Regions from separate parts of the Variovorax sp. CCNWLW186 genome, predicted to be linked through region 1. Evidence: riboswitches for the same ligand, from Rfam matches in the RefSeq annotation. Region 1 holds a riboswitch; the other holds the start of a gene.
The links. A riboswitch is a leader RNA that binds a small molecule or an ion and turns the genes downstream of it on or off. The one in region 1 is predicted to bind S-adenosylhomocysteine.
Positions count from the first base shown of each region.

Region 1 (15,163 bases):
AGGCGCCCATCGTCATCGGCCGCGACCACCTGGACACCGGCTCCGTGGCCAGCCCCAACCGCGAGACCGAGGCAATGAAGGACGGCACCGATGCCGTGAGCGACTGGCCGCTGCTCAACGCACTGCTCAACACAGCGGGCGGCGCCACCTGGGTCAGCCTGCATCACGGCGGCGGCGTGGGCATGGGCTATTCGCAGCACTCGGGCGTGGTCATCGTGTGCGACGGCACCGATGCAGCCGCCAAGCGCATCGAGCGCGTGCTGTGGAACGACCCGGCCACCGGCGTCATGCGCCATGCCGATGCGGGCTACGACATTGCCGTGGCCACGGCAAAGAAGCAGGGCCTCAAGTTGCCGATGGTGCGCTGACCCGGAGCGAAGCAGTAAGACGAAGGTAAAAAGAAAAAACGCGCCGATTCCCACTCAGTGGGAATGAAGGCTTGGACGTGGGAACGGCCAACAAGATACTGCACGCCGCACCCACTTTTCGACCTCTCGCCGCCGCTCCCGATGACGCCGCCCGAAGCTTCCGCCCACAACGACCGAGCCCTGCTGGTGCTGTCGGTGCTGGCGCAAAGCAAGGCGGCCATGTCGGCAGCTGAGCTGATGCAGGCCACCGGCCTTTCGCAGAGCACGCTGTACCGGCAGATCGCAACGCTGCGGCGCTGGGGCTTCGTCATGGAGGCCGAAGGGCGCTACTCGCCCGGGCCCGTGAGCGTGCAGCTTGCAACCGGCTTCGACGGCAACTCCGACCTCGTGATGGCGGCGCGCGCCGACATGCGCGCGCTCGCACAGCAGAGCCGCGAAAGCGTGGCGCTGGTCACGGCCGTGAACGATCGCGTGGTGTGCCTCGAGATGATCGACAGCGAACAGTCGCTGCGCTGTTCGTTCGACCGGGGCCGCAGCGTGCCGGCCCGTGACGGCGCCAGTGCCAAGTGCCTGCTGGCCCACTTGCCGACCGACCAGCGCGATGCATTGCTCGACGCATTCGGCGAAAGCGCCGAGCGCCGCGCACAGCGCGCCGCAGAGCTCGACGCCATCCGCGAAGCCGGCCATGCCGTGACGCATGGCGAGGTCGACGCCGGCGTGTGGGGCGCGAGCGCACCGGTGCTCGCATCGGGCCGTCGCCTGCGCGGCGCGATCACGCTCATGGCCCCGCTCACGCGTGTCGAAGGCATGGAAGCTGCATTGCTGCACATGACCGTCGTCACGGCGGCGCGCATTTCACGCGCGCTGCAGTAGCCAGCCATTGCGCACGGTTTTCTTTTCTTTTTCAACCCACGGAAGCTTTCACATGAACACCCGCCGCACCCTCATTGCCGCCGCACTCTCCAGCCTTGCCTTCTTCGGCTTTGCCGCCACCGCGCAAGCGCAGGGCGAGCCCCTGCGCGTGGCCACCGATGCCACCTTTCCGCCGATGGAGTTCGTCGAGAACGGCAAGCGCACGGGCTTCGACGTGGAGCTGGTCGAGGCCATCGGCAAGACGCTGGGCCGCAAGATCGAATGGATCGACATCGACTTCAAGGGCCTGGTGCCGGGCCTCATCTCCAAGCGCTTCGACATGGCCGTCTCGGCCATCTACATCACCGACGAGCGCAAGAAGGTCGTCGACTTCACGGTGCCCTACTACGCGGGCGGCCTGGTGGTGATGGTGAAGGACGGCAACACCGCCATCAAGACGCCGGCCGACATCAACGGCAAGAAGGTCAGCGTGCAGGTGGGCACCAAGTCGGTCTCCTACACCAAGGAAAAGTATCCGCAGGTGCAGCTGATGGAAGTAGAGAAGAACCAGGAAATGTTCAACCTGGTGGACATCGGCCGTGCCGATGCGGCCGTGACCGGCAAGCCCGCCGCCTACCAGTACGTGCGCACGCGCGGCGGCCTGAAGGTGCTGCCCGAGCAGATCACCACCGAGGAATACGGCATGGCCATCCGCAAGGACACGCCCGAGCTCACCAAGGCAGTGAACGGCGCCATCGAGAAGCTCAAGGCTGATGGCACCTATGCGCAAATCGTCGCGAAGTGGTTCAGCGCGAACGCGAAGTAACCCGGTCGGCTCATGGATCTCGATTTCTCGCCGATCTGGCAAGGCTGGCCCGACCTGCTGCGCGGCGCGCTCGTCACGGTGGAAATTACCGCCTGCGCGCTCGCCCTCGGCTGCGTGCTGGGCCTCGTGGTCGGCATAGGGCGGCTCAACCCGAAGCGGCGCTGGCTCTACGGCCTATGCACGGCGTATGTGGCGGCGATTCGCGGCACGCCGCTGCTGGTGCAGCTGTTCATCTTGTTCTTCGGCCTGCCGCACTTCGGCATCTTGCTGCCGGCCTTCCTGTGCGGCGTGCTGGGGCTGGGCATGTATTCGGGCGCGTATGTGTCGGAGATCGTGCGCGGTGCCATCCAGTCGATCGACAAGGGCCAGACCCTCGCGGCCCAGTCGCTGGGCATGACACCCGCCACGGCCATGCGCGAGATCGTGCTGCCGCAGGCGGTGGTGCGCATGATCCCGCCGTTGGGCAACGAGTTCATCGCGCTCATCAAGAACTCGGCGCTGGTGTCGCTGCTCACCATTCACGACGTGATGCATGAGGGGCAGAAGATCATCAGCGTGTCGTACCGCTCGCTCGAGGTGTACCTTGCCATCGCGCTCGTGTACTTCGTGCTCACGGGCACGATGACGCTGGTTCTCAGGCACTTCGAGCAGAAGCTGCGGCAGGGCGGGCTGACGCGATGAACCTGCATTTCGTCTTTCTCCCTCCCCTGTCGGGGGAGGGTTGGGGTGGGGGCACGACGGCCTCGACCCGCGCTCGGCGCTCGCCGGGCACCGCCCCCATCCCGGCCTTCCGCCGGAAGGGGAAGGAGCAAGAGGGCCGGCCATGAATCGCGTGCAGCGCTTCTCCCGCGCATCGCTCCCAGCCAAACCATGGAAGAACGGCGGCGGCACCACGCAGGAAATCATCAGCTGGCCCGAGGGCGCGGGGCTCGACGACTTCAGCTGGCGCGCGAGCATCGCCACCATTGCGGCACCCGGGCCGTTCTCGGTGTTCGAAGGCGTCGACCGCAGCATCATGCTGCTCGAAGGCGACGGCGTGCGGCTCTTCACGCCCGACGGAAGAACGGACCACCGGCTCGACGCGCCGCACCGGCCGTTCACTTTCAGCGGCGACGAGGCGATCGATTGCGCGCTGCTCGGCGGCGCATCGAACGACTTCAACATCATGGCGCGGCGCGGCCGGTGGCGCGCTGAAGTGCAGGTGCTTGCCGAGCCCTCGGTGGTGGAGCCCGCGCCGCACGGCGTGCTGCTTGCGCTGCGCGGCACATGGCGCCTGAACGGCGAGGCGCGCGCCGAGGGCGAGGGCGTGTACTGGGCCGAAGACGCGCAGGCGTGGCAAGCCGTGCCGGAGGACGAAGGCGCGCGGTTGGCAGCGGTTCGCATCGTGCCGGCGTAAGCTCTGGAATACCGAAAGAGACCCATGACATCCGCAACCTCGTTCCCCTCGGCCGATGGCCTCTGGACTGGCCTTCGCCTCGCGCCCGATGCGGCGCCGGGCACCGCACCCGAAGCGGCTGCCGATGCCGCCATTGCGGTGGCCGGGGGCATGGTCCGCTGGGTAGGCGCACGCCAGGCGCTGCCCGCCGAATTTGCCGGCCTTGCACCGCACGACGGCGGCGGCGCGCTCGTCACGCCGGGGCTGGTCGATTGCCACACCCATCTGGTCTACGGCGGCCAGCGTGCCAACGAGTTCGCGATGCGGCTTGCAGGCGCGAGCTACGAAGAGGTGGCCAAGGCGGGCGGCGGCATCGTCTCGTCCGTGCGCGCCACGCGCGAAGCCGATGAAGACACGCTCTTTGCGCAGGCCGCGCAGCGACTCGAGCAATTGCTGGCCGACGGCGTCTGCGCCATCGAGATCAAGTCGGGCTACGGCCTTTCGCTCGAGCATGAGCGCAAGCAGCTGCGCGTGGCGCGGCGCCTTGGCGAGGTTTACGGCGTGACCGTGCGCACCACCTTTCTCGGCGCGCATGCGCTGCCGCCCGAATACGCAGGCCGCAGCGGCGACTACATCGACCTCGTCTGCAGCCAGATGCTGCCCGCGCTTGCCGCCGAAGGGCTGGTCGATGCGGTGGACGTGTTCTGCGAACGCATCGCGTTTTCGCTGGCTGAAACCGAGCAGGTCTTCAAGGCCGCGCAAGCGCTGGGCCTGCCGGTCAAGCTGCATGCTGAGCAGCTTTCCGACATGGGCGGTGCGGCGCTGGCCGCGCGCTACGGCGCGCTCTCGTGCGACCACATCGAGCACCTGTCGGCCGAAGGCATCGAGGCCATGCGCCGGTCAGGCACCGTGGCCGTGCTGTTGCCCGGCGCCTACTACACGCTGCGCGACACGCACCTGCCGCCCATCGAGGCGCTGCGCGCCGCCGGCGTGCCGATGGCCGTGTCGACGGACCACAACCCCGGCACATCGCCGGCGCTGAGCCTGCTGTTGATGATGAACATGGCGTGCACGCTGTTCCGCCTGACCGTGCCCGAGGCGTTGGCCGGCGTTACGGTGCACGCGGCGCGCGCGCTGGGCCTGCAGGACACGCACGGCGCCATCGCCGCAGGCATGCCTGCCAACTTCGTGCTGTGGAATGTGCGCGAAGCGGCCGAGCTGGCCTACTGGTTCGGCCAGCGCCCGGTGCGCACCGTCGTGCGGCAAGGCCGCATTGCCGTGGGAGCGGCCGCATGACGCGCACACTGTTCGCGGCCGATGCATTGCTGCCCGGCGGATGGGCCAGCAACGTTCTCTTGTCGTGGAACGATGCCGGCCAGCTCACGCAGGTGCAGTCCGCAGCTCAGCCGGCAGCCGGCGCGCAGGTGGCAAACGGCCCCGTGATCCCCGGCATGCCCAACCTGCATTCGCACGCCTTCCAGCGCGCCTTCGCGGGCCTCACCGAACACCGCGCCGAGCAGCACGACAGCTTCTGGAGCTGGCGCACGCTGATGTACCGCTTTGCCGCGCGCCTTGGTCCGCAGCACATGGAAGCCATTGCCACCTGGCTCTATGCCGAAATGCTCGAGGCCGGCTACACCAGCGTGTGCGAGTTTCAATACGTGCATCACGATGCCGACGGCCGCCCTTATGCGAACGACGCAACGCTGAGCCTCGCGCTGCTGCGCGCCGCGCAAAAGGTGGGCATCGGCTTCACGCTGCTGCCCGTGCTCTACCAGACCAGCGGCTTTGGCGGCCTGCCGCCCAACGAAGGGCAGCGCCGCTTCATCCGCTCGACCGACTCGATGCTGCGCCTGCTCGATGCGCTCAAGCCCGTGTGCGACGCACAGGGCGCTCGGCTGGGCCTTGCGCCGCACTCGCTGCGCGCCGTGCCGCCTGATGCCCTGCGCGAAGCCGTGGCGGGCCTCGAAGCCATCGAGCCCGCCGCCCCGATCCACATCCACATTGCCGAGCAGACCAAGGAAGTCGACGATTGCATGGCCTGGAGCGGCCAGCGCCCGGTGGCCTGGCTGCTCGACCATGCACCGGTCGATGCGCGCTGGTGCCTGGTGCATGCCACGCACATGGACATGGCCGAATACGAGCGCGGCGCAAAGAGCGGCGCGGTGGCCGGCCTGTGTCCCACCACCGAAGCCAACCTCGGCGATGGCATCTTCGACTTTTCGGCATGGCGGCACCATGGCGGCGCCTGGGGCGTGGGCTCCGACAGCCATGCCACCGTGAACGCGGCCGAGGAACTGCTGATGCTCGAATACAGCCAGCGCCTGGGCAAGCGGCAGCGCAACGTCGGCGCCAGTGCCGCGCAGCCGCACGTGGCTACCGCGCTCACGCTCGAAGCGGTGCGCGGCGGCGCGCAGGCCTCGGGCCGGCCCATCGGCGGGCTGGCGGTGGGGCAGCAAGCCGACGTCGTCGTGCTCGATGCCGCGCAGCTCGCGCTGCAGGGCTTGCCAGCGCCCGACATGCTGTCGTCGCACGTCTTTGCCAGCCACCGCACGTCGGCCATTGATACCGTGTGGGTGGCGGGCCGGCCGCGCGTGGAGGCGGGCCGCCATTCATTGCACAACGAGGCCGCCGCCGCTTTCGTCGCGGCGCGCAGTCAACTTCTTTCGGACAATTGAGCCCATGAGTTTCACCACCACCGAACCCGCATTCCGCTTTCGCCAGGGCACGCGTCCCTTGCTCATCTCCATGCCGCACGTCGGCACCTACGTGCCGCCCGCGCTGGCCGCCCGCTTTACCGAAGAGGCGCGCCATGTGCCCGACACCGACTGGCACCTCGAGCGGCTCTACGACTTTGCCGACGAACTCGGCGCCTCGGTGCTCGTTGCCACGCATTCGCGCTACGTGATCGACCTGAATCGTCCGCCGGACGGCGCGAGCCTGTACCCGGGCCAGAGCGTCACTGGCCTGTGCCCCGTCGACACCTTCGACGACACGCCCCTCTACGCGTCCAGCGACGATCTACCGGACGACGAGGAAGTCGCCGCGCGGCGCGAGGCAATCTGGCGCCCGTACCACCAGCAGCTGCAAGCCGAGCTCGACCGCCTGAAGGCGGCGCACGGCACCATCGCACTGTGGGACGCCCATTCGATCCGCTCGGTGCTGCCGCGCTTCTTCGAAGGCAAGCTGCCCGACCTGAACCTGGGCACCGGCAACGGCACCAGCTGCGACCCGGCGCTCGCAGCCACGCTGCTTGGCATCGCCGAATCGGCCCCCGGCTATTCCGGCGTGCTCAACGGCCGCTTCAAGGGCGGCCACATCACGCGCCAGTACGGCAACCCCGCGGCGGGCGTGCATGCGGTGCAACTGGAAATGACGCAGTCGAGCTACATGCAGGAGAAGCTGCCCTTCGACTACCTGCCCGAGGTGGCGGCGGGCGTGAAGCCGCATGTGCGGCGGATGATCGAGGCGGTGCTGGCTTTCGTCGAAAGCCGCTAAAGCACCGACGGCCGCGAGGGGCAGCCCCGCTTCCTACAATCGGGGTCTATGAAGCCCGTCATCTACACCCGCGGCCAGGCACTCGCCGGCATCCTCGAAAAGCGCATCGCCATCCTCGACGGCGCCATGGGCACGATGATCCAGCGCTTCAAGCTCACCGAAGAGCAGTACCGCGGCGAGCGCTTCAAGGACTTCGAGCGCGACGTGAAGGGCAACAACGAGCTGCTCTCGCTGACGCGGCCCGACGTGATCCGCGACATCCACGAGGGCTACCTTGCGGCGGGCGCCGACCTCATCGAGACCAACACCTTCGGCGCGACCACCATCGCGCAGGAGGACTACAAGATGGCGCACCTGGCGCGCGAGATGAACCTCGAATCCGCCAAGCTCGCGCGCGCGGCCTGCGACAAGTTCAGCACGCCCGACAAGCCCCGCTTCGTGGCCGGCGCCCTGGGCCCGACGCCCAAGACCGCGAGCATCAGCCCCGACGTGAACGACCCGGGTGCGCGCAATGTCGACTTCGAGCAGCTGCGCGCGGCCTACTACGAACAGACCGAGGCGCTGGTCGAGGGCGGCGCCGACGTGATCCTGGTCGAGACGATCTTCGACACGCTCAACGCCAAGGCCGCGCTGTTCGCGGTGGACGAGTACTTCGACAACAGCGGCCAACGCCTGCCGCTCATCATCAGCGGTACCGTGACCGACGCCTCGGGCCGCATCCTGAGCGGCCAGACCGTGACCGCCTTCTGGCACAGCGTGCGCCATGCGCAGCCGCTGGCCGTGGGGCTGAACTGCGCGCTGGGTGCGGCGCTGATGCGCCCCTATATCCAGGAACTGGCCAAGGTGGCGGGCGACACTTTCATCAGCTGCTACCCGAACGCGGGCCTGCCCAACCCGATGAGCGAAACCGGCTTCGACGAGACGCCGGACGTCACCTCGCGGCTGCTGCACGAGTTTGCGGCCGAGGGGCTGGTGAACATCGTCGGCGGCTGCTGCGGCACCACGCCGGACCACATTGCGGCCATCGGCCAGGCCGTGGCGCCAGTGCCCGGCCGCTTGTTGAACAGCAACGCCCGCTTCTACCGCGAAGCGGCCTGACCAGGCGCCCGGGGCTTCGCGCCCCCGGCTGATTGACGGCATCCGGGCCGCCGCCTAGGCTGGCGGCGCAAAGGAAGCCATTCATGAACAACAAACTTTCCATGCGCTGGGTCGGCATCGGCGCGCTTGCCCTGGCGCTGCCCCTGGCGGCCTCGGCGCAGCAGGCCTTCACGCGCGGCACCGTCAACATGCGCGCGGGCCCCTCAGGCGACTACCCGCTGGTGGCACGCCTCGCGCCGGGCCAGCCGCTCGATGTGATGGGTTGTACCGGCGGCTACAGCTGGTGCGACGTGGTGCTGCCCGACGGCGGGCGCGGCTGGGTCTGGGCGCGCAGCCTCGACTACGCCTACCAGGAGCAGCGCGTGCCGCTCTCGACCTACGCGGCCGTGATCGGCGTGCCGGTCGTGACCTTCGTGATCGGCAACTACTGGTCCAACTACTACCGCGACCGGCCCTGGTACGGCGAGCGGCGCTGGTGGGGCAGCCGGCCGCCGCCTCCGCCGATGCCCGGCTGGCGTCCGCCGCCGCCGGTGCGGCCGGCTTGGCAACCCAAGCCGTGGCCGGGCCCGGGCTTCAAGCCCGCGCCGGGGCCGGGCGTTCGCCCGCAGCACGCACAGGGCCACCGGCCACCGCAGCCCCGGCCGGACTTCCGCCCACCGTCGGACCCCGGCTTCAAGCCGCCGCGGCCGCAGCCGGCCTTCCGACCCGGACCGCCGCCCGGCCAGCCGCAAATGCATCCGGGCGGAGGCGGTGGCCGGCATGGCCGTGGTGACGGGGGCGGTGGTGGCGGAGGGGGCGGTCGCCACGGAGGCGACGGCGGCGGCAAGGGTGGAGGCCACGGCGGAGGCGGCGGCAAGGGCGGCGGACACGGCCACCGCGACTAGCTAGCCCGCGGACGGAATCCCCGCCGCGGCCTGCCGGTCACGCGCAATCAGCGCCACGAAGCGCTGCGCGCCCAGCCCCAGCGGCCGCTCGCGCGACCACACCACGTCGACCCACAGGTCGAGCCCGTTGCTCAGGTTTTCGAACGGAATCTCGACCAGCGCGCCGGCGGCCACGTGGGGCTTGGCAAAGTTGCGCGGCAGCCAGCCCCAGCCGAGCCCGGCGGTGATCAGGCTGAGCGCGGCCAGCGCGTTGTCGGTGCGCCAGACGTGGCGCGCGAACACGAAGCGCGGGTCGCTGGTCGCCAGGTCGCGCCCGGCCACCACGATCTGCCGGGTGTTGGTGAGGTGTTCTTCGCGCAGGCGCTCGCCGGCGGCCGCAAGCAGCACGGGATGGTGGGGCGCCATCACGGCCACCATGGTGTCGCTGCCCACTTCCTGAAAACCCTCCCGGCCGTCGAGGCTGGGGCGCTCGAACACCAGCGCCAGCTGCGCGCGCCCGCTGTGCAGCAGCGCCAGCGCGTCCGCCTGCGGAGCAGCCAGCACCTCGACCTGCAGCAGCGGATATTCCTCGGCCAGCGCAGCCAGCGGCGCACTCCATGGCGCGGCCAGCAGCTCGGGCGCAATGGCCAGCGTGAGGCGGTTCTCCAGCCCCTGCGTGAGCGCCAGGGCCTGCACCTGCAGCTGCTTCAACTGGGCCGCCAACAGCCGCGCCTGAGGCTCCAGCGAGCAGGCCGCCGCGGTCGGCTGAGGCTCGCGGCCGCTGCGGTCGAACAGCGGCAGCGCGAGCTCGGCCTCCAGGTTGGCAATGGCCATGCTCACGGCGGAGGGCACCTTGTGCAACGCGCGCGCCGCCGCCGAGAAAGAGCCGTGGTCGATCACGGACAGGAAGACTTCCACGGTGTCGCTGGAAAAGGCCATTCAGCCGCTCCGATCTATCAATTAAATTGAAATAACTTAACTTTTTATATCAGCACGGGGCAAATAAAGTCCAGCCATCACCTTCATTTGCCAGAGGAAACGTTCATGCAGGGGTTTCAGCGCCGCGTTGTCTACATCACTCTCTACGAGGGAATCGCCATCGTGGCCGCCAGTGCCGGCCTGGCGCTGATGACGGACGCCGGCCTGGGCCATTCCGGCGTGCTGGCGGTGGCGGCCTCGGTCATCGCGGTAGTCTGGAACCTGGCTTTCAACGCGTTGTTCGAGCGCTGGGAGTCGCGCCAGGCGGTTCGCGGGCGCAGCGTGCGCCGGCGCATTGCGCATGCCATCGGCTTCGAGGGCGGGCTGATCGCCTTCCTGGTGCCGCTCTTTGCCTGGGGCCTGGGCGTCTCGCTCTGGCAGGCGCTGGTGATGGACCTGGGGCTGGTGGTGTTCTTCCTGGTCTACACCTTCGTCTTCAACTGGGCCTTCGACCGGGTGTTCGGCTTGCCGGCCTCGGCCGCGCCCGTCAGCACTGCCGCAGCCGCCGCGGCCGGGCAAGGGGCCTGAACATCCCCCATGGCCGCGGCCCTTGCCGCAGCCGGTAAAATTGCGCTCCCTTCCAAGGAGCGTTGCAGCGGCGGCCCACGATCAATCGGCCCGCCGTCAGGCTTGGAAGGCGCCCCGTTGGCCGGGGCGCAAGCCGCAAACGACGCTCACCTGACGTTTTTTCCTGCACAGGTGAGCCCCCCATGAGCGATGTTCCCGCGCCCTCCGTTCCCCCGATGAAGTTGTCCGGCCTCGAACCGGTCGCCATCGATTCGGGGTCGCTGTTCGTCAACATCGGCGAGCGCACCAACGTCACCGGCTCCAAGGCTTTCGCGCGGATGATCCTGAACGGCCAGTTCGAAGACGCCCTGGCCGTTGCGCGCCAGCAGGTCGAGAACGGCGCCCAGGTGATCGACATCAACATGGACGAGGCCATGCTCGACAGCAAGGCCGCGATGGTCCGCTTCTTGAACCTGATTGCGAGCGAGCCCGACATCGCGCGCGTGCCGGTGATGGTCGACAGCTCCAAGTGGGAAGTGATCGAGGCGGGCCTGCGCTGCATCCAGGGCAAGGGCATCGTCAACTCCATCTCCATGAAGGAGGGCGTCGACAAGTTCAAGCACGAGGCCAAGCTGGTGAAGCGCTACGGCGCCGCCGCGGTGGTGATGGCCTTCGACGAGAAGGGCCAGGCCGACACCTACGAGCGCAAGATCGAGATCTGCGAGCGGGCCTACCGCATCCTGGTGGACGAGGTGGGCTTTCCGCCCGAGGACATCATCTTCGACCCCAACATCTTCGCGATTGCCACCGGCATCGAGGAGCACGACAACTACGCGGTCGACTTCATCAATGCCGTGCGCTGGATCAAGGCCAACCTGCCGGGCGCCAAAGTGTCGGGCGGCGTGAGCAACGTGAGCTTCAGCTTTCGCGGGAACGACCCGGTGCGCGAAGCGATTCACACGGTGTTCCTGTACCACGCCATCAAGGCGGGCATGGACATGGGCATCGTCAATGCCGGCATGGTGGGCGTGTACGACGACCTGGAGCCGACCTTGCGCGAGCGCGTGGAAGACGTGGTGCTCAATCGGCGATCCGATGCGGGGGAACGGCTCGTCGAAGTGGCCGAGACCGCCAAGAGCGGCGCCAAGGACGACAGCAAGAAGCTCGAGTGGCGCGGCACGCCAGAGAACCCGGTGCACGTGAACCAGCGCCTCTCGCACGCCATGGTGCACGGCATCACCGACTTCATCGTCGAAGACACCGAAGAGGCCTACCAGCAGATCCTTGCCAAGGGCGGGCGCCCGCTGCACGTGATCGAAGGGCCGCTCATGGACGGCATGAACATCGTGGGGGACCTGTTCGGCCAGGGCAAGATGTTCCTGCCGCAGGTGGTGAAGTCGGCGCGCGTGATGAAGTCGGCCGTGGCCCACCTCATTCCCTATATCGAGGAAGAAAAGCGCCAGGACGAGGCCGCGGGCCGCGACGTGCGCACCAAGGGCAAGATCATCATTGCCACGGTGAAGGGCGACGTGCACGACATCGGCAAGAACATCGTGACCGTGGTGCTCCAGTGCAACAACTTCGAAGTGGTGAACATGGGCGTGATGGTCCCGTGCCACGAGATTCTGGCCAAGGCCAAGGTCGAGGGCGCGGACATCGTCGGCCTCTCGGGCCTCATCACGCCCAGCCTCGAAGAAATGCAGTACGTGGCCGGCGAGATGCAGAAGGACGACCACTTCCGCATCAAGAAGATTCCGCTGCTCATCGGCGGCGCCACCACCAGCCGCGTGCACACGGCCGTCAAGATTGCGCCGCACTACGAAGGCCCGGTGGTCTACGTGCCCGACGCCTCGCGCAGCGTGAGCGTGGCGCAGAGCCTCTTGAGCGACCAGGCCACCGCGTACATCGACGAGATCAACGCCGACTACGAGAAGGTGCGCACGCAGCACGCCAACAAGAAGCAGGTGCCGATGTGGCCGCTGGCCAAGGCGCGCGCCAACAAGACGCCCGTCGACTGGACCCACTACACGCCGCCCGTGCCCAAGTTCATCGGCCGCCGCGTGTTCAAGAACTTCGACCTCACCGAGCTCGCGAAGTACATCGACTGGGGCCCCTTCTTCCAGACCTGGGACCTGGCCGGCCCGTTTCCGGCCATCCTGAAAGACGAGATCGTGGGCACCGAAGCCGTGCGCGTGTACGCCGACGGCCAGCGCATGCTCAAGCGCCTGATCGAGGGCCGCTGGCTCAGCGCAAGCGGCGTGGTCGGCTTCTGGCCGGCCAACACGGTGAACGACGACGACATCGAGCTCTACACCGACGAGACGCGCAGCGAAGTTGCCATGACCTGGTACGGCATGCGCCAGCAGACCGAGAAGCAGGTGATCGACGGCGTCACCCGGCCGAGCCGCTGCCTGGCCGACTTCGTCGCGCCGAAAGACAGCGGCCTGAAGGACTACGTGGGCGTGTTCGCGGTGACCGCGGGCCTGGGTGTCGAAAAGAAAGAAAAGTATTTCATCGACGACCTCGACGACTACTCCGCCATCATGCTGAAGGCGCTGGCCGACCGGCTGGCCGAGGCCTTTGCCGAGTCGCTGCACCACCGCGTGCGCACCGACCTCTGGGGCTATGCGCCCGACGAGGGACTGAGCAACGAAGACATGATCGCGGAGAAATACCGCGGCATTCGCCCCGCGCCCGGCTACCCGGCCTGCCCGGACCACAGCGTGAAGCGCCCGATGTTCGACCTTCTGAACTGCGCGGACATTGGCATGACCCTGACGGAAAGCCTCGCTATGATGCCCGCCGCCAGCGTCAGTGGTTTCTACCTGAGCCACCCCGACTCGACGTACTTCAACGTCGGCAAGATCGGGCACGACCAGCTGCAGGACCAGGCCGCACGGCGCAAGGAAAGCGAATCCGATCTCGAGCGCCTGCTGGCGCCGAACCTTTGAACCTGCCGGCCGGCATGGCCGACCGGCGCCGGGAGTTGTTATTCAGAAGTTGATATTTGCTGCCGCGCACTACGCGGCGCTGGCCGTCTTTGTCGTCGGCTGCTGGGGCTTTGGGCGCGCAGTGCTGGCGCGCCTTGCGCCGCCGACGCGTCGGGACGCCTGGCTCGAAGCCTCGATGGCCGCGGCCCTGGGCGTGGGCATCTTCATCTGCGGTTTCCAGGCACTGGCCATCTTCGGTGCCTTCAAGGTGGGCGCCACCGTCGCGCTGATTGCCGCCGGCGTGCTCGCAGCTGCCTTGCAGTTGCGGCCCTGGCTGCGCGAACTGCGCACGCTTCGGGCCGGCACCGCGCCCGCCGCGCCGTGGACCCGCGCCGACAAGATCGCCGCGATGGCATTGGCGCTGGTGGCGCTGCCCGCGCTGGTTGCGCCGCTTGCACCGCCCGCCGCCTTCGACGAGCTGATGTACCACCTGCCCTATGCACGACAGGTGGCGGAGCAAGGCGTATTGGGCATCCACGAGTGGCTGCGCTACCCCTGGTTTCCGTACAACTACAACCTGCTCTATGCCGCCGCGCTGCAGGTGGGCGACGACGTGCTGCCGCACTTCCTCAATGCGCTGGCCGGTGCGTTGTCGGTGGTGATGGTCTTCCGCCTTGGCATGCAGCATGCCAACCGGCTCACTGCCTGCGTCGGCGCGGCCATCTGGCTCGGCATTGGCGACTATTCGAATGCGCTCATCGACATGGGCGTGGCGCTCTTCGTGCTGGGCGCGTGCGTGGCGCTGTGGTGGTGGCGCGAATCGCAGCCGGTGCACAGCGGCATGCGGTGGCTCGGCGTGGCGGCGTTCTGCCTTGGCGTGGCCGCGGGCTCCAAGTACCAGGCGCTCACCTTTCTGCCGCTGGTGGCGCTGTTCGTCGTGTGGCATGAGCGCCGGCCCAAGGCCTGGGCGCTCGCGCTGCTTTGCTTTCTGATTCCGTGCGTGTACTGGTATGCGCGCAACGCCATCATGACCGGCGACCCGTTCAACCCGATCGGGGCGCGCGTGTTCGGCTTTACCGACTGGATTCCGGCCGACTATCTGCAGCAGCTGGCCGACGTGCGCGATCACGCCGCGCGGCCGAACGTGCTGATCTGGTCCGTGGTGCTGCTGCCTTTCAGCGCCATGTGGAAGCGCTCCGCCGCGGTGCGCGCCGCGGGCTGGTTCTGCTTCTACTCCGTGGCGGTGTGGCTTGTGACCTCGCGCTATCCCCGCTACCTCACAGCGTCGTTTCCGTTGCTCGCGTTCACGGCGGCGATCGGCTGGCAGGTGCTGTTCGGCTGGATTGCCACGGGTTTGCGCCGCGTGTTCGGCCCCAAGGCCGGGCAAATCGCCAACCCCGTCGTCAACCCCGTCGAGGGGGCTCCTTCGGGCCGCGCGGGCCTGGTCGGCGACTGGGTGGCCGTGCTGCTGCTGGCCGTGCTGGCCGCGGTGTCCGTGCGCCAGACTGCGGGCAAGGTTGCGATGATTTCGCCCACCCAGGAGCAGCGCGAGGCCTTCCTGCGCCAGCACGTGCCGGGCTATGCGGTCATGGACTACCTGCGCCGCACCGCCACCGGCCGCGTCTACCAGATCAACCTCAACGAGGCGATCTACTACGGCCCCAACCCCATCTGGGGCGATACCCTCGGGCCGTGGCGCTACACCGACTTCGGCCGCCTGTCCGGCAAGGACCTGGCGGGCAAGCTCGGCGGCCTGGGCTTCGTGGCTGTCGTTCTTCCGAATTCGGTGGTGCCGGTGTTCAGCGGCCGAACCGACTTCGACAAATATTTCGCCCTGCAGTACGAGAAAGACGGCAGCCGGGTCTACC
Region 1 covers NZ_JBBCBO010000021.1:3,859-19,021, forward strand. The annotation lists gene hutU (urocanate hydratase) at 1-368, shown strand, start outside; gene V9K97_RS21315 (IclR family transcriptional regulator) at 510-1,241, shown strand; gene V9K97_RS21320 (transporter substrate-binding domain-containing protein) at 1,294-2,046, shown strand; gene V9K97_RS21325 (amino acid ABC transporter permease) at 2,059-2,727, shown strand; gene V9K97_RS21330 (HutD/Ves family protein) at 2,870-3,442, shown strand; gene hutI (imidazolonepropionase) at 3,467-4,717, shown strand; gene V9K97_RS21340 (formimidoylglutamate deiminase) at 4,714-6,099, shown strand; gene hutG (N-formylglutamate deformylase) at 6,104-6,919, shown strand; gene V9K97_RS21350 (homocysteine S-methyltransferase family protein) at 6,968-8,017, shown strand; gene V9K97_RS21355 (SH3 domain-containing protein) at 8,101-8,901, shown strand; gene V9K97_RS21360 (LysR family transcriptional regulator) at 8,902-9,819, opposite strand; gene V9K97_RS21365 (PACE efflux transporter) at 9,925-10,386, shown strand; S-adenosyl-L-homocysteine riboswitch at 10,435-10,541, shown strand; gene metH (methionine synthase) at 10,602-13,316, shown strand; gene V9K97_RS21375 (ArnT family glycosyltransferase) at 13,369-15,163, shown strand, end outside.

Region 2 (15,163 bases), on a different contig from region 1:
GCGGCACCGGCTTTTCCGCTTGGCGGGCGGCTCTCAAGTCGGCGCTCGACGGCATCGCGAAAGTGAAGGCCGGCGCCCTCGTGGTGTCGCTCGGCGTCGACACCTTCGAGGGCGATCCGATCTCCGGGTTCAAGCTGAAAAGCGAGGACTACCTGCGCATGGGCGAAGACCTCGCAGGCGCGGGGCTGCCCACGGTGTTCGTGTTCGAGGGTGGCTACGCGGTCGCGGAAGTGGGCATCAACACGGTGAACGTGCTCGAAGGTTTCGGCCAGCGGGCCGGCTGAGCAACCTCGGCGACAGCAGTGGGGTGAGCCCCGATTGCCGGGGGCGGCGGGGCAAGGCCCAATGCGCGGTTCATTTCAGTTTCAGGAGTCTTCCGCCATGTCCCGCCGTTCCCTTCTCTGTGCCGCCACGCTTGCCGCGTGCGGCCTTGCTTTTCCCTTGGCGGCGCTTGCCCAGGCCTTTCCCAGCAAGCCGATCAAGCTGGTCATCGCCTTCCCGGCGGGCGGCCCGACCGACATCACCATGCGCCAGCTGGCCGACAACGCGAGCAAGATCCTCGGCCAGCCCGTCATCGTCGACAACAAGCCCGGCGCCGGCGGCACGCTGCCCGCACAGGCGCTGCAAACCTCGCAGCCCGACGGCTACACGGTCGCGCAGATCCCGCTCGGCGTGTTCCGCCTTGGCTACACCACCAAGATCAACTGGGACCCGCTCAAGGACATCAGCTACGTCCTCAACGTGACGGGTTACGCCTTCGGCATCGTGGTGCCGGCCAGCAGCCCCTTCAAGACCTGGGCCGACTTTGTCGCCTACGCCAAGGCCAACCCCGGCAAGCTCACCTATGGCTCCACCGGCAACCTGACGAGCCCGCACCTCACGACCGAAATCATTGCGCAGAAGGCCGGCATCGAACTGCAGCACGTGCCCTACAAGGGCAGCGCCGACCTGATGCTCGCGGTGGTCAGCGGCCAGCTGATGGCCGCCGCCGACAGCACCGGCTTTGCGCCGCAAGTCGAGGCCGGCAAGCTGCGCGTGCTGAACACCTGGGGCGAGAAGCGCCTGGCCAAGTTCCCCGATGCGCCGACGCTGAAGGAGTTGGGCTACGACCTGGTGCAGAACTCGCCGTTCGGCATCGGCGCCCCCAAGGGCACACCGCCCGAAGTGGTGAAGAAGCTGCACGACGCGTTCAAGCAGGCCATGGAAGAGCCGAGCTATGTGGCCTCGCTCGGTCGCTACGACATGCTGCCGAACTACATGAGTTCGGAAACCTATACCAAGTTTGCGCAAGACACCGTGGTGAAGGAGAAAGCTGTCATCGAGAAGCTGGGCTTGGCGAAGGAACAGCCGAAGACGAACTGATCGCAAACAGTTCGTCCACCAGCCGCTGGGCCAGTTCGGGCTTCACCGGCTCGGCCCCGAACACAAGCCGAAAGACGATGGGCGCAATCAGGTGATCGATCACCTGCTGCGTTTCGGGCGCATGCTCGCCGCGGGCGTGCGCCTGCTCGACCAGCGTGCCCGCTTCCTTGCGGCGGTTGCGCAGGCAGTCGGTGTCTGCGCCGTCGTTGGCCAACGCGGTCGCGGCTTTCAACAAAGACTTGCTGCAGGGCTGCGCCAGATGGGTGATGAGTTCCTGTGCCCAGGCCACCAGGTCCTGCCGCAGCGAACCTGTATTGGGCAGGGGCCGGTTCGGGTCGAGCCGACGGGTTGCCGTCTCGGCCAGGAGGCCTGACAGGTCTCCCCACCGCCGATAGATGCTCGAGGCGCTGACGCCCGCGCGTTCGGCCACGGCCGGCACCGTAACGCGCTCCCGGCCTTGTTCGGCCACCAGTTCCTCGAGGGCGGTGCGCACCAGTGCCTGCACTTGCGCGCTGCGGCCGCCGGGCCGCTTGCTGGGAAGAACGACATCATTCATGGCAACACTTTAACGCAAAGATATTTGCTTTAGGGGATATGCAGGTCTAGAATCGCAAAAGCTAAAAAAGTTGCGTTAAGGATCTGCCATGCCGTCTTCCTGCCCTGAACTCGCGGTTGCCACAGCCGCCACCGCCACTCGGTCCAAGCCTTGGCGTCTTCCGGCGTCGCTCAGCTTTGGCTTGCTGGGTGCCGTGCTTTTTGCGTTCTTCTTTGCGGCGGCCGCGCCGTCGCCGCTTTTCGTGGTGTTTCAGCACGCCTGGGGCTTCTCGGCGTCGATGCTCACGGTGGCCTTCGCGGTCTATGCAATTGCGCTCCTGATCTCGCTGCTGGTGGCGGGTTCGCTGTCCGACCACATCGGGCGCCGGCCGGTGGTGCTGGCGGCGCTGGTGCTGCAGGCCGTGGCGATGGGGCTTTTCTTGTGGGCGCATGACATCGCGGGGCTGATCGCAGCGCGCATCGTGCAGGGCGTAGCCACGGGCGTGGCAAGCGGCGCGCTGAGTGCAGCGGTGGTCGAGGCGGCGCCGGCATCGCGCAAGCGGCTGGGGGCGTTGATCACGAGCGTGTCGCCACTCTCAGGGCTCGCAGTGGGGGCGCTGCTGACGGGCATGGCGGTCAAGTTCACCGGCGTGCCGGTGGCGCTGGTCTTCGGTGTGCTGGCGGCGGTGTTCGTGCTGGGCGCAGTCGCCGTGCTGTGGCTGCCGGAAACCGTGACGCCGCGTGCCGGTGCGCTGGCCTCGCTGGTGCCGCGCGTCTCGATTCCTGCGCGGGCGCGGCAAGAGTTTGCGCGCGGCCTGCCGGTGTTTATCGTGGTGTGGGCGCTCGGCGGGCTGCAACTGTCGCTCGCTCCCTCGCTGATGCACCACGTGTTCGGCATCGACAACGGTGTGGTCAACGGCCTCACGATCGCGGTGCTATCGGGCTTTGGCGCGGTCGCGCCCACGCTGCTGGGCCGCCTGGGTGCGCCTCGTTCGGTCATCTTCGGCACAGTCAGCATCGCGATCGGGCTGGTGCTGCTGCTCGCTTCGCTGGCCACGCAGTCGCTCACGCTCTTCTTCGTCGGTACGGCGGTCGCGGGAATCGGCTTCGGCGGCGCGTTCTCGGCGTTGATTCAAATTCTGGCCCCGCTCGCGGATGCGCATGAGCGCGGCGAGCTGTTCGCGGCCATCTTCGTGGTCTCCTACCTTGCGTTCAGCTTGCCTGCGATGCTCGCGGGCTTCCTGGTGGCGCCGTTGGGGCTGCTGCGTGTGGCGGAAGGCTATGCGGGTGTGCTGCTGCTTATCGCGGCTTTCGGCGCCTGGCGCCAATGGGCGGCGCTGCGGGGCGCGCCGGGGCGCAGCCTGCCGGTCAGCGAGTAGCGCGCGCCGAGAGCACGGCCCGCGCCGCCTCGGCAAAGCCCGCGCCGCGCTCGCCTTCGGTTACGTAGCGCGGCAGGTGCTCCAGCTGCGGCACGAAGCGCGCAACGTTCGCCACGCCGATGCTGCTCTCAAAGGTGCGGAACATCAGCTGGTCGTTGGTCGAATCGCCCACATAGGCCCAGCGGTCGAGCTCGTCGTCGAGCGTGCGGCCCCAGAGCTCGCGCACGATCCAGCGCGCACCTTCCAGCTTGTCGTTGTCGCCGTACCAGCCGTTGATGTGGATGCTGCTCACGGTGGCGTGCATGCCTTCGCTGCGCATCAGCGCCACCACCTGTGCGATGGTTTCCTCGCTCAGTTGGGTGAACTCGCTGTGGTCGATGGCGATGTCGGTCTCGCGGCCCGGCGAGTCGGTGGCGCGCCGGGCGCCCGGAATCTCCCGCTCTATGCGCGCCAACACGGCTTGCATGCGGTCGAAATTGGCGGCGCGGGTTGCTGCGTCCTGCTGGTAGCGCTTCTGCAGCTTGCCACCGGCAAGGGGCAGCAAGGCGACCGCGCCGTTCTCCGCGACGATGGAATCCACCGGCCACGCCGAAACGAAGGGCACGCTCCAGCCGACGGGACGGCCGGTGATCGCCACGACATGGAGGCCGGCGGCCTTCAGGTCGCCCAGGGCCTTCAGCGGATCGGGCGTGATGGCGCCTTCGGTGGTGAGCGTGTCGTCGATGTCGGTGAACACACCGATCAGCTTGCCGCGCGCCGCCGCCGGCCATTGCGCCAGCGGCAGCAGGTGGGTCGGCGAGGGCGGCAGGGAGGACGGCGGGCGCATGCCCGGCTCAGCCCGCGCTCTGCAGCGCCAGGCCCGCGTGCTCGCGCAGCGGATGGAAATGAATTTTCGGAAAGCGCTCCTGCGCCAGCCGCACGTCGTAAGGCGAAGTGCACAGAAAAGCCAGCGTATCGGCCGCGTCCTTTGCCATGCGCTGCGGGTAGGCGTTGACGAACTCGCGCAGCTCGGCCGGCGAATCGGCCGTGATCCAGCGTGCGCCGGTGTATTGGCAGCCTTCGAGCCGTACATCCGCGTCGTACTCGGCCTTCAGCCGGTGCTGCACCACTTCGAACTGCAGTTGGCCGACGGCGCCCAGCAGCATCGGCCCGCCGATTTCGGGGCGGAACACCTGGATGGCACCTTCCTCGCCGAGTTGGGCGAGGCCCTGCTGCAATTGCTTGGTGCGCAGCGGGTTCTTCAGGATCACGGTCATGAACAGTTCGGGCGCGAAGAAGGGCAGGCCGGTGAACTGCAGGCTCGCGCCGTCGGTGATGGTGTCGCCCAGCTGCACGCCGCCGTGGGTGGTAAAGCCGACGATGTCGCCCGCATAGGCCTCTTCGACCGCCTCGCGGCGCTGGCTCATGAAGGTGACCACGCTGGTGGGGCGCAGTTCCTTGGCGGTGCGCTGCACCTTGAGCTTCATGCCCGGCGTGTACTTGCCCGAGGCCATGCGCACAAAGGCGATGCGGTCGCGGTGGTTGGCGTCCATGTTGGCCTGCACCTTGAAGACCACGCCCGCGAAGTCCTTGTCCTCGGGCTGGATCTCCTTCACCACCGGCTGGCGGTTGACCATCGTGGTGCTGGTACGCGACTGCGGCGGCGGCGCGAGGTCGACCAGCGCGTCGAGCACTTCCATCACGCCGAAGTTGTTCACACCGGAGCCGAAGAACACGGGCGTCTGCTTGCCGGCCAGGAAGGCTTCGCGGTCCCAGGTGGGGGAGGCGCCGGTGGCCAACTCCATGCTGTCCATGGCGGATTCGAAATCGGCACCGAAGCGCTTGGTGAGCGTGTCGCGCTCCGAGAGCGGAATGGTCTCGAAATCTTGCGGCAGCCGCTCGCTGCCCGACTCGAACACGGTCATCGTCTGCGTGCGCAGGTTCATGATCCCGCGGAAGCTCTTGCCCTGGCCGACCGGCCAGGTCATCGGCACGCACGGCATGCCGAGCTCGCGCTCCACTTCGTCGAGGATGTCGAGCGGCTCGCGCACTTCGCGGTCCATCTTGTTGACGAAGGTGATGATGGGCGTGTCGCGCTGGCGGCAAACCTCGATCAGCCGCCGCGTCTGCGCTTCCACGCCGTTGGCCGCGTCGATCACCATCAGGGCCGAGTCTACCGCCGTGAGCACGCGGTAGGTGTCTTCCGAGAAGTCCTTGTGGCCGGGCGTGTCGAGCAGGTTGATCACGTGGTCGCGGTACAGCATCTGCATGACCGACGAGGCCACCGAAATGCCGCGCTGTTTCTCGATTTCCATCCAGTCGGAAGTCGCGTGGCGCGAGGCCTTGCGCGCCTTGACCGAGCCGGCGATCTGGATCGCGCCGGAGAAAAGCAGCAGCTTTTCGGTCAGCGTGGTCTTGCCGGCGTCAGGGTGGGAAATGATCGCAAAGGTGCGACGGCGGCGGGTTTCGGCAACAAAAGACAAGGTGGGCAATCTGCGGGGGGTAAGACCCGATTTTAGAAGAGTGCCCCCAGGGATACCTCCTGGCCCACTGGGGATTGCCGATTCAGTGGGGGCCTACCTCGATGGTGAGCAAGCTGTACGCACCCGTGGACAATTTTCGTGCCGTCACATCGATGAAGCCTGGTACCGCCGAATTCACCGGGAAGGAGAGTTGCCTGTTCGTGGCCACCGTGGGCGAGGAGGAACAGCCGCTGCAGCGAGCAAAGATGCTCCACTCCACGTCGGTGGTCGTCGTGAGGTTGATGGTCGAGCCGGGCGGCGCGGCGTAGGACCCTCTGCCGGTCGAAGTGGTGGGACTGCCATTCAGAGTGACGTGGACCCGGAACGGCTCCAGGAGCGCCTGATTCATGAGCATCAGCTGCATATAGCCTTGCGTACGAACGTTTTGTCGCAGGCCAAGAAGAACGCCGAGGCCGGCGGTCTGCAACGCGCCGTACTTGTCGCTCGGCACGTCATACCGTGAGCCTCCCTTGAGGCCTGCCGGGCCGCCATAGGGCGCGAGGGAAAAGGAGAGGTTGTCCGTACTGCCGTCGACCTTGGTCCGCACACTGTCATACCGGTCGGCTTTGAAATCGCCAAGGACGGACGCCCCATCGGTATCGGCGCCGTAGGCGCGGCCCGTGCCGAACTCAGGCGTTGCGGGTAATCCGATCCTGAAGGAATAGCTGCCGGCCGCCGCCGATACGGTGCTGCGCAGGAACACTTTCTTGCCGTTCAGGCGGGCGACCTGGAAATTGCTTCGGTCGAAAGGTTCTGACGTCCGGGTTGCGACCCAGGCGCCTGGCGTATCGCCTCGAACGATGTCGTAGGTCAGGATGGTGTCGGCCGGACAGGCTTGGAACGCATAGACCGTCCAGTTGTTGCAGACGAACAATTGCGTCCCTTCTGCGTTGATCCGGGTTGCGCCAAGCCCGGAGTCGATGATCCCGGCGGAGGAGCGCGTGGTCGTGAATTGGGTGAACTCCTCGCTCAGCTGTGCAGCATCCGTCACGAAGGACCTGGCGGCGATGAAAGGACGAACGTTGTACACCGGCGATGAGCCCGCATCGGGCAGCGGAAATGTCCCTACGATGCCGTTCCCGGTAGGCTGGAACTTTGCAGCAGTGCTGCCGCTCGGAAGCCGGACGCTCGAAAAGACATAACTTCCTTCTTCCCGCGGGTCCGGCGCGAAGGTTCCGGTCTCTCCGTGTGCCTGGGAGTCCTCGATCCGGAATGTTCCATCCTTGAAATCGAGGCTCAACCGGTGCCTTGTCCCATTGGCCGCGGAGAGTTCATAGCTTCCGTTGCGGGGATCCACCAGCGGGGCCGCATCCGCCAACGCCAGCGTGAAGCTCCCATTGCCGTGGGGATACCCGACATTGTCGAGCGGTCGGACCACGCCAACGGTCAATCCTGCGCCTTGGCCGATGACTTGAAGGCCCAGAAGCGGAAGGCCTCCTCCGACCTTCAGGTTCGGAGAGGAGGGCGAAGTCGAGAAACCGCTGAGCGCGTGATGCCACTGCCCCTCGTTTGTGAACTGCGCATGGCGACTCTCTTGCGCGCCGAGAGTGATACTGTTCCACGCGACCGAATTCCACGGCAGGGCGAGGTTGCCCGAAATGCTTTTCCACGAGGGCCCTTCAACCACTCCAGTCGTCCAGCCCGGCGCGTCCGGGAGGCCCACGCGCAGTTGCAGGTCGTGGATACCGGCGGAAGGGCCCTGCACCGCGCCCGCTGCCAGGTATACGTTCTGGTTGTTGATCCTGGCGATCGCGAAATCGAGTTGTTCGCCTGAACCGTCGTCCTTCAGTAGTCGCCAGAAACCGGCCTTGCTTCCGCGCACGAGGGCGTGGGTTTTCCTGAAGCCTGCTGGGCATGCATCGAGCCGGTACTCGAGGCGGTCGTAGCGGCACACGTCAAGGGTCGCGCCGCCTCCTGAAATTCTCAACTGGTGGACGACGGAGTAGCCCCAGAACCCAGTTTGCGCGGTGGCATCTGCATAGACCAGCGCCATGGCGAAACGGTTATAGGTTCCATCGAGTTCCGACGGATTGGTGACCAGCGTACGCACGCCGATGAACGGGCGCGCCTTGGTCAACTGCGGTGCCTGGAACTCTGGAAACGGAAACATGCCGACGACCGCATCGTCCGTGATCCGGAACCGCGAGATGGCGGCCTTGTCGCGAGTGCCGCTGGCCTCGAAGACGTAGGTGCCGGGCTGGGTGAAGTCGGGTGAAAACGTTCCCGACGTCGAATGTCCTTGATCGTCCCAGAATTGGTATCGGTTCGGACTGAAGTCGATCTGAAGGCGCTGCTGTGAACCATTTCCCGCAAAAACGTGGAACTGGCCGTTTCGTGCGAACGCGAAGGGACTCCTTGCGAGTGGGCGATTGACCAGGAAGAGTTCATCGGCCTTGCCGTTCACGCCCTCGGCGATCGCTGTGATCGCGGTCCCAGCGGTAGAACCCGCCCCGCCCGGCCCGGCTGCCTTTGCCGAGGAGCCCGCCTCTCCCAAACCATTCGATGCGTTTTCGGTCCCTCCACCGCAACCTGCAAGCAGGCAGCAGACTAGCAGGGCGCAAAAGGATATTTTTCTTCGCATAGAGGCAGCCGTTCTTTGTTTTCCTACTACTCCACGCGTTTCACCCATTGCCCGAACCCGCGACGCTGTCTGCCTCGGCGTCAGTTCACGGACTGCCCCAGGCGAAATAGCGGGCACCTTCGTAGACGTATTCGGGAAGGTTCTGCCGGATGCTGTCGCGCTCACTCGCGTTCATCGTATAGAAGTGAGTTTGATTGCGCGCATGGTAGAAGCGGAACATCGGCTGCGCTCCGTTGCCTTCTGAGGTACTGGCGAACCAGGTCACGTGGTCGTAGTGGTACCACGGCAGCGTGGCAGCGATGTTGGCGCGTTCCTGCTCATCGATGGTGTAGAAATGCGTGCCGTTGCGTGTGTTGTAGAAGCGGTGCACCGGCGTGGTCCCGGGGGCTTGGGCGCCGAATGCGAAGAAGGCGGGACCTTCGTAGTTGTAGTCGCGCAGCTTCGAAATTACGAGATCGCGCTCCGGCACGTTGGCGGTATAGAAATGCGCACCGGTGCGGGTGTTGTAGAAGCGATAAACGGTCGTACGCACTGTGGTCGAGGGGGCGTCGAGCCACTGCTGCAGCGCGGCGTGGAAGGGGAGATCGAAACGCCCGTAGAAGTCATAGCCGAGGGGCCGGCTGCAGGACGCCGAGCCTCCCTGCAATTGCCCGACAAGATAATCCTTGCCGTTCAGCCTGCGAAAGAGGCCGGAGCCGCTGCTGCCGCTTTCCGTTACGCCCCGGTACCATCTCACTGCCAGGTGCTTTGCGGCACTGCTCGACGAAAATTGGCAACTGTCGGCACCGCAGGCCGCTGTCCCGACGTATGTGCCCTCGCTGACTTTTTGCAGGTCGCCCTCAGGATGGTGGACGCCATACACATCGTTCGAGAGGCCGTTGAAGAGGTCGGGTCCGAAGGGGCTGGATCCCGCAAACAACGCTCCCGCCGGAGGCTGGGAGTTCAGTCGCATGAAAGATGTGTCGGTGTCAGCCTGTGCGTACAGCAGCGTGGCACCGGAGGTCATGGCCGCCAGTGCGGGGCTGACCTGCGTGCTGTTGCAAGTCGCGGATTTGTAGAACCACAAGGTGTAGAGCGTCGAGGCGACCGTCTGGCTGGGGATGCAGTGGTTGGCGCTCAAGAAATACGGCGTCCCGGTCGACATGCGGTCGTTGAGCAATGTGCCGGTACACACATAATTGCCACCATCCTTGACGAAGTCCATCAATGCGACGGACTTGCTGAGCGCAGCGTATTGAGACTCGCAACTCACGTCTCGATTACAACTGCCGGCTTCGCCGATCTTGTCGAACGATTCCCGATTGGTAATGTCGATGTTCACGTGCGAGAGCATGGGAAGCGCGATCTTTACCGATTCCGGCGCGGCATTCGGCGGAATTTCGAGTTCGACAGTAAGGGCCTCGCCGCCCATGTTGGGCGACCAGTAAATTCGCGCGTTTTCGCTCGAATCGCCCGCATCCAGATTGCGTTGAATGACCGTTGCGATCTCGTGCGCAGACACCTCGTACATTTTTTCGCCTGCGTCACCATAGAAACGGACCATGGTGCCCAGCGGAAGATGTTCAACGCGCAGGCCGAGGCGAACGCCCTTGGCCTTTGGTGAAACAACGCGCCACGCGGCCAGATTTCCGCCGCGATCAGACGGAGTCCAACTCGTCATGGCAGTCACCGCTTCTGCACTGGCGCCTTGCGTGATCTGACGGGCGACGCCGATCTTGACCGGAACACCAAAGATCGCTGGCGCCGATTTCAGCGGGAAAGTGCTTTCCGGCGGCAAGGCGGGCAGGACCACCTGCTGGGGCACCGGACCCCGATGCAGCACGCGGTCCTTGAACGGGCTGACGTCAACCGTCGCGTTTTCCGGGGTTTGAACCCTGGGCTCAATCAGGACGGAGGCGGCGTTCGAGGTCTGCGTTGGCTCCTCGGCCTTGGGCGCTGTTTCGGCGCTGCTTGACTTTGCCGGCACCTGAATAGCACCGCTGGCATCGCCGCTGCCGGATCCTCCGCATGCCGCCAGCAACGCTGACAAAAAGATCGTGCTCCACCCCAATGCAAGACTCGCGCGCATTCCTCACCCTTTGACTCGTTACGATTCGACACGTCATTGTGAACGAGTGTTGCGCGATGTCAGAAAATATGGCTGCGGATTTATATGCGAAACATCACGAGACGCATAAAAACAGCGGGTGAGAGTGGGGTTCATGCAACAGCAGTCGGCCTCGTCAGCGCGCGGCGATCCATGTGCCGAACTTCGATTGCACCCCCGCGGGCACCTTACTTCCGCTTCAGCATCTTGGTCACTTCGTCCACGTTGGCCTGGATGCGCTGGCGCACCAGCTCGAAGGCATCGGCCTGCGACTTGGCCGCCAGGTTGGCCAGTTCCTTGATGTCATCGATGGCGCGCTGGAACGACTGGCGGCCCAGTTCGTCCAGCTTGGCGAGGTTGGCCTTCGGGTCCTTGCCGGGCATTTCCTTCGCGGCGGTCTGCCATTCGGTGATGGCGTTCTTGATCATCTCGGTCTGCCGCTGCACCACGGTTTGCAGGCCCTGGTAGGACTTTTCATTGGCTTGCATCAGCGCCTGGAGGTCCTTCTGGCCGCTTTCGAGCAGCTTGCTCGCACCGCCGGTCAGGTTGAGCTCCTGCAGGCGATCGGTCATGGCCTTGAGATTCTTCAGCGGATTCAGCATGTCGGCGGCATCGGGGGCGGATGCCCTGGTGCTCCCGTTGCTGTTGTCGCTGCTGCTGGCCGTGGTCTTCTTCGCGGCGGCTTTCTTGGCTGTGGCCATGGTGCGGTATCTCCTGTGTCAGGTGAACGGGGGTGAATGGCAAGGACCGGCCGGACGGCGAAGTCCCTCGCCACGATACGCCGCACTGGAACGGCCGCAACGCCCGGGGCAACAAATTCGCCTGCGGGATTTCCCTTGGGCTGCTACATCGGCGGCGCGAAGCCGTTGCGGCCGGCGGTGACGCGAAGCGCCGTGGGCGTGCCGTTCTCGTTCTTTTCCTGCGCATTGACCAGCACCTTGGCGCCCGGCACCAGCAAAGCCTCGGTGCCGGGTCGGAAGGTCACGACCGGCACATTGGGCGGCACGACGATGATCTTTTCTCCGCCCTTGTACGTCAGCCGAAGCTGCTGTCCGCCGCGTACCGACTTCAGCGCTGCAGCCAGATCGGCCACGGTGGCGTTGGTCATGGTGCTCTGCGGCAGCAGGTCCCACGGACGGTGCCCTTCGCCCGTGCCGCGCGCGGCCTCGGGAAACACCACCACCTCGAGCGCCTTTTGCGAACCATCGGCCTGCGGCATGGCGGCGGTGCCGATGAAGCTGCCTCGCTTGATGTCGGACAGCTTGATCGGATAGACCTCCGACACCGTCATGTCGGCCGGCCGCGCAAGGCTGACGACCTCGCCGCCGCGGTCCTGCACCACGAGTGTGGTCGCGTCGACGCGGACGATGGTGCCGCGGATGCGCACAGGGTCTGAGGCCGCTTGCGCTGAGGCAAGGGCCGGCGCGCCGGCCGCAAGAAGAGCTGCCGAGGCCAGCAAGAGCTGGGGGATTCTGACAAGCATGGATGAACTTCCGTCGTTGGGAGCAGATCAATGTACGCCTCGGATGAGAAACGCGCTTTCCGGCATGTGGGATGCCCCGGCGATTGGCTCGCCTCCCCGCCCCGTCTACAATCCTCCGTTCCGAGGAGCGTTGCAGCGCCATCAGGCGTGAGGCTCGGACTACATCGCAACCACGCTCACCCGCTGTTCTCGCGGTGAGTCTTTCCCCGAACGCAGTGGCACCTTTCAAACTAGCTTTGTTGGAGTTCTCATGAGCGCTGTTCTCAAGCCCACCCCCGTTTCCTCCGCCGACCAGGCGATTGCCGACCTGTCGCTGGCCGCCTGGGGCCGCAAGGAAATCCGCATTGCGGAAACCGAAATGCCCGGCCTGATGGCCATCCGCGAGGAGTTCTCGAAGGCGCAGCCGCTCAAGGGCGCGCGCATCACGGGCTCGCTGCACATGACGATTCAGACCGCCGTGCTGATCGAGACGCTGCAAGCGCTCGGCGCCACCGTTCGCTGGGCCTCGTGCAACATCTTCTCGACGCAGGACCACGCCGCCGCCGCCATTGCCGCAGCCGGCACCCCGGTGTTCGCGATCAAGGGCGAGTCGCTGAAGGACTACTGGGACTACACGCATGCCATCTTCGACTTCGGACCCAAGGGTTCGAAGGGCGAAGGCCCGAACATGATCCTGGACGACGGCGGCGACGCCACGCTGCTGATGCACCTGGGCCAGCGCGCCGAAAAGGACCTGGGCGTGCTTGCCAACCCGACCAGCGAGGAAGAACGCATCCTCTACGCGGCCATCAAGGCCAAGCTGGCTGTCGATTCGAACTGGTACACGCGCAAGTCGGCCGAGATCATCGGCGTGACCGAAGAAACGACGACCGGCGTGCACCGCCTGAACGAGATGAGCGCCAAGGGCACGCTGCTGTTCCGCGCCATCAACGTGAACGACTCGGTCACCAAGAGCAAGTTCGACAACCTGTACGGCTGCCGCGAATCGCTGGTGGACGGCATCAAGCGCGCCACCGACGTGATGATTGCCGGCAAGGTGGCCTGCGTGGCCGGCTACGGCGACGTGGGCAAGGGCTCGGCCCAGGCGTTGCGCGCACTGAGCGCCCAGGTGTGGGTGACCGAGATCGATCCCATCAATGCACTGCAGGCTGCGATGGAAGGCTACAAGGTCGTCACCATGGAATACGCCGCCGACAAGGCCGACATCTTCGTGACCACCACGGGCAACAAGGACGTGATCCGCCATGAGCACATGGCTGCGATGAAGGACCAGGCCATCGTCTGCAACATCGGCCACTTCGACAACGAGATCGATGTTGCGTCGATCGAGAAGTACGAGTGGGAAGAGATCAAGCCGCAGGTCGACCACATCACCTTCCCCGACGGCAAGAAGATCATCCTGCTGGCCAAGGGTCGCCTCGTGAACCTGGGCTGCGGCACGGGCCACCCGAGCTTCGTGATGTCGTCGTCTTTCGCCAACCAGACCATTGCGCAGATCGAGCTCTTCACCAAGCCCGATGCCTACCAGGCCGGCAAGGTCTACGTGCTGCCCAAGCACCTGGACGAAAAGGTCGCGCGCCTGCACCTGAAGAAGGTCGGCGCCATGCTCACCGAGTTGACCGACGAACAGGCCGCCTACATCGGCGTGAACAAGGCGGGTCCGTACAAGGCGGACACGTACCGGTACTGAATGCGCGCTGATCAATTGCTGGTCGAACGCGGCTTTGCCGCATCGCGCTCGCAGGCCGTGCGGCTGATTGCCGGCGGCATGCGTTGGCGCGATGCGGGCACGGGCGACGCGTGGCGCTCGGTCGTGAAGAATCGCGACGAAGTGCCCGAGTGGGCCGAGGTCGAACTCGACGACGCGGCGGAGGCCCGCTACGTGTCGCGTGGCGGGCTCAAGCTCGAAGGTGCGCTGGCCGCGAGCGGCCTGGACCCATCGGGCAAGCTGTGCCTCGACGTGGGCCAGTCGACCGGAGGCTTCACCGACTGCCTGCTGCAGCGCGGCGCTGCGAAGGTGGTGGGCGTCGACGTGGGCCATGGGCAACTGCATGCGCGGTTGCGCGAGGACGAGCGGGTTGTCGCCATCGAAGGCGTCAATGCGCGTGCGTTGTCGGCGGACGATCTGCAAGAGGAGGGCGAAGAGCCTTCCGAGCTGCGCTTCGACCTCATCGTCGGCGACCTGTCGTTCATTTCGCAGACGCTGGTGCTGCCGGCGCTGATGCCTTTCCTCGCCGACGACGGCCACCTGCTGATGCTGGTCAAGCCGCAGTTCGAACTGCAGCCGGGGCAGGTGGGCAAGGGCGGCATCGTGCGCGACGAGTCGATGTATGCGGTGGTCGAAAAGCGCCTGCGCGATGCCTGCGAAGCCCTCGAGCTTCGCGTGCTGCAATGGTTCGACAGCCCGATCGCCGGTGGCGACGGCAACCGCGAGTTTTTCATTCACGCCGTGCGCGCTGTTCAAGCGGACGGCTCTTAAGGAGACGCAGGTGCGCCTTCCGCTGAGCTTCGAATTCTTTCCCACCAAGACGCCTGAAGGCGCGGTCAAGCTGCGCGCGGTGCGCCAGCAGCTGTATGCGCGCAAGCCCGAGTTCTGCTCGGTCACTTACGGTGCGGGCGGCTCCACGCACCAGGGCACCTTTGGTGCGGTTCAAGAGATCCTGTCCGAGGGCGTGGACGCCGCAAGCCACTTCTCGTGCATCGGCGCCACGCGCGCCACGGTGCGCGAGCAGTTGGCCGAGCTCAAGTCCATGGGCGTGAAGCGCCTGGTCGCGCTGCGCGGCGACCTGCCGAGCGGCTACGGCATTGGCGGTGAATTTTTGTACGCGAGCGATCTCGTGGCCTTCATCCGCGAAGAAACCGGCCGCGACTTCCACATCGAGGTGGCCTGCTACCCCGAGGTGCATCCGCAGGCGCGTTCGCCCGAGGCCGACCTGCAGGCTTTTGCGGCCAAGGTGAAGGCCGGTGCCGATTCGGCAATCACGCAGTATTTCTTCAGCCCTGAGGCGTACTTCCGCTTTGTCGACGACGCCCGCAAGCTGGGGCTCGACACGCCGATCGTCCCGGGCGTCATGCCGATCATCAGCTCGACGCAACTCATGCGCTTCTCCGACGCCTGCGGCGCCGAGATCCCGCGCTGGATTCGCCTGCGGCTGCAGGGCTTTGGCGACGACACGGCATCCATCAAGGCTTTTGGCCTCGACGTGGTGGCCGACCTCTGCGCGCGCCTGCGCGACG
Region 2 covers NZ_JBBCBO010000007.1:207,037-222,199, reverse strand. The annotation lists gene V9K97_RS11535 (histone deacetylase family protein) at 1-284, shown strand, start outside; gene V9K97_RS11530 (Bug family tripartite tricarboxylate transporter substrate binding protein) at 382-1,362, shown strand; gene V9K97_RS11525 (TetR/AcrR family transcriptional regulator) at 1,316-1,918, opposite strand; gene V9K97_RS11520 (MFS transporter) at 2,007-3,275, shown strand; gene V9K97_RS11515 (HAD-IIB family hydrolase) at 3,265-4,101, opposite strand; gene V9K97_RS11510 (peptide chain release factor 3) at 4,109-5,737, opposite strand; gene V9K97_RS11505 (hypothetical protein) at 5,820-8,180, opposite strand; gene V9K97_RS11500 (serine protease) at 8,443-10,425, opposite strand; gene phaP (TIGR01841 family phasin) at 10,632-11,144, opposite strand; gene V9K97_RS11490 (hypothetical protein) at 11,288-11,926, opposite strand; S-adenosyl-L-homocysteine riboswitch at 12,043-12,111, shown strand; gene ahcY (adenosylhomocysteinase) at 12,177-13,616, shown strand; gene V9K97_RS11480 (TlyA family RNA methyltransferase) at 13,617-14,405, shown strand; gene metF (methylenetetrahydrofolate reductase [NAD(P)H]) at 14,416-15,163, shown strand, end outside.
Region 2: another riboswitch for S-adenosylhomocysteine. It lies ahead of ahcY (adenosylhomocysteinase); the one in region 1 lies ahead of metH (methionine synthase).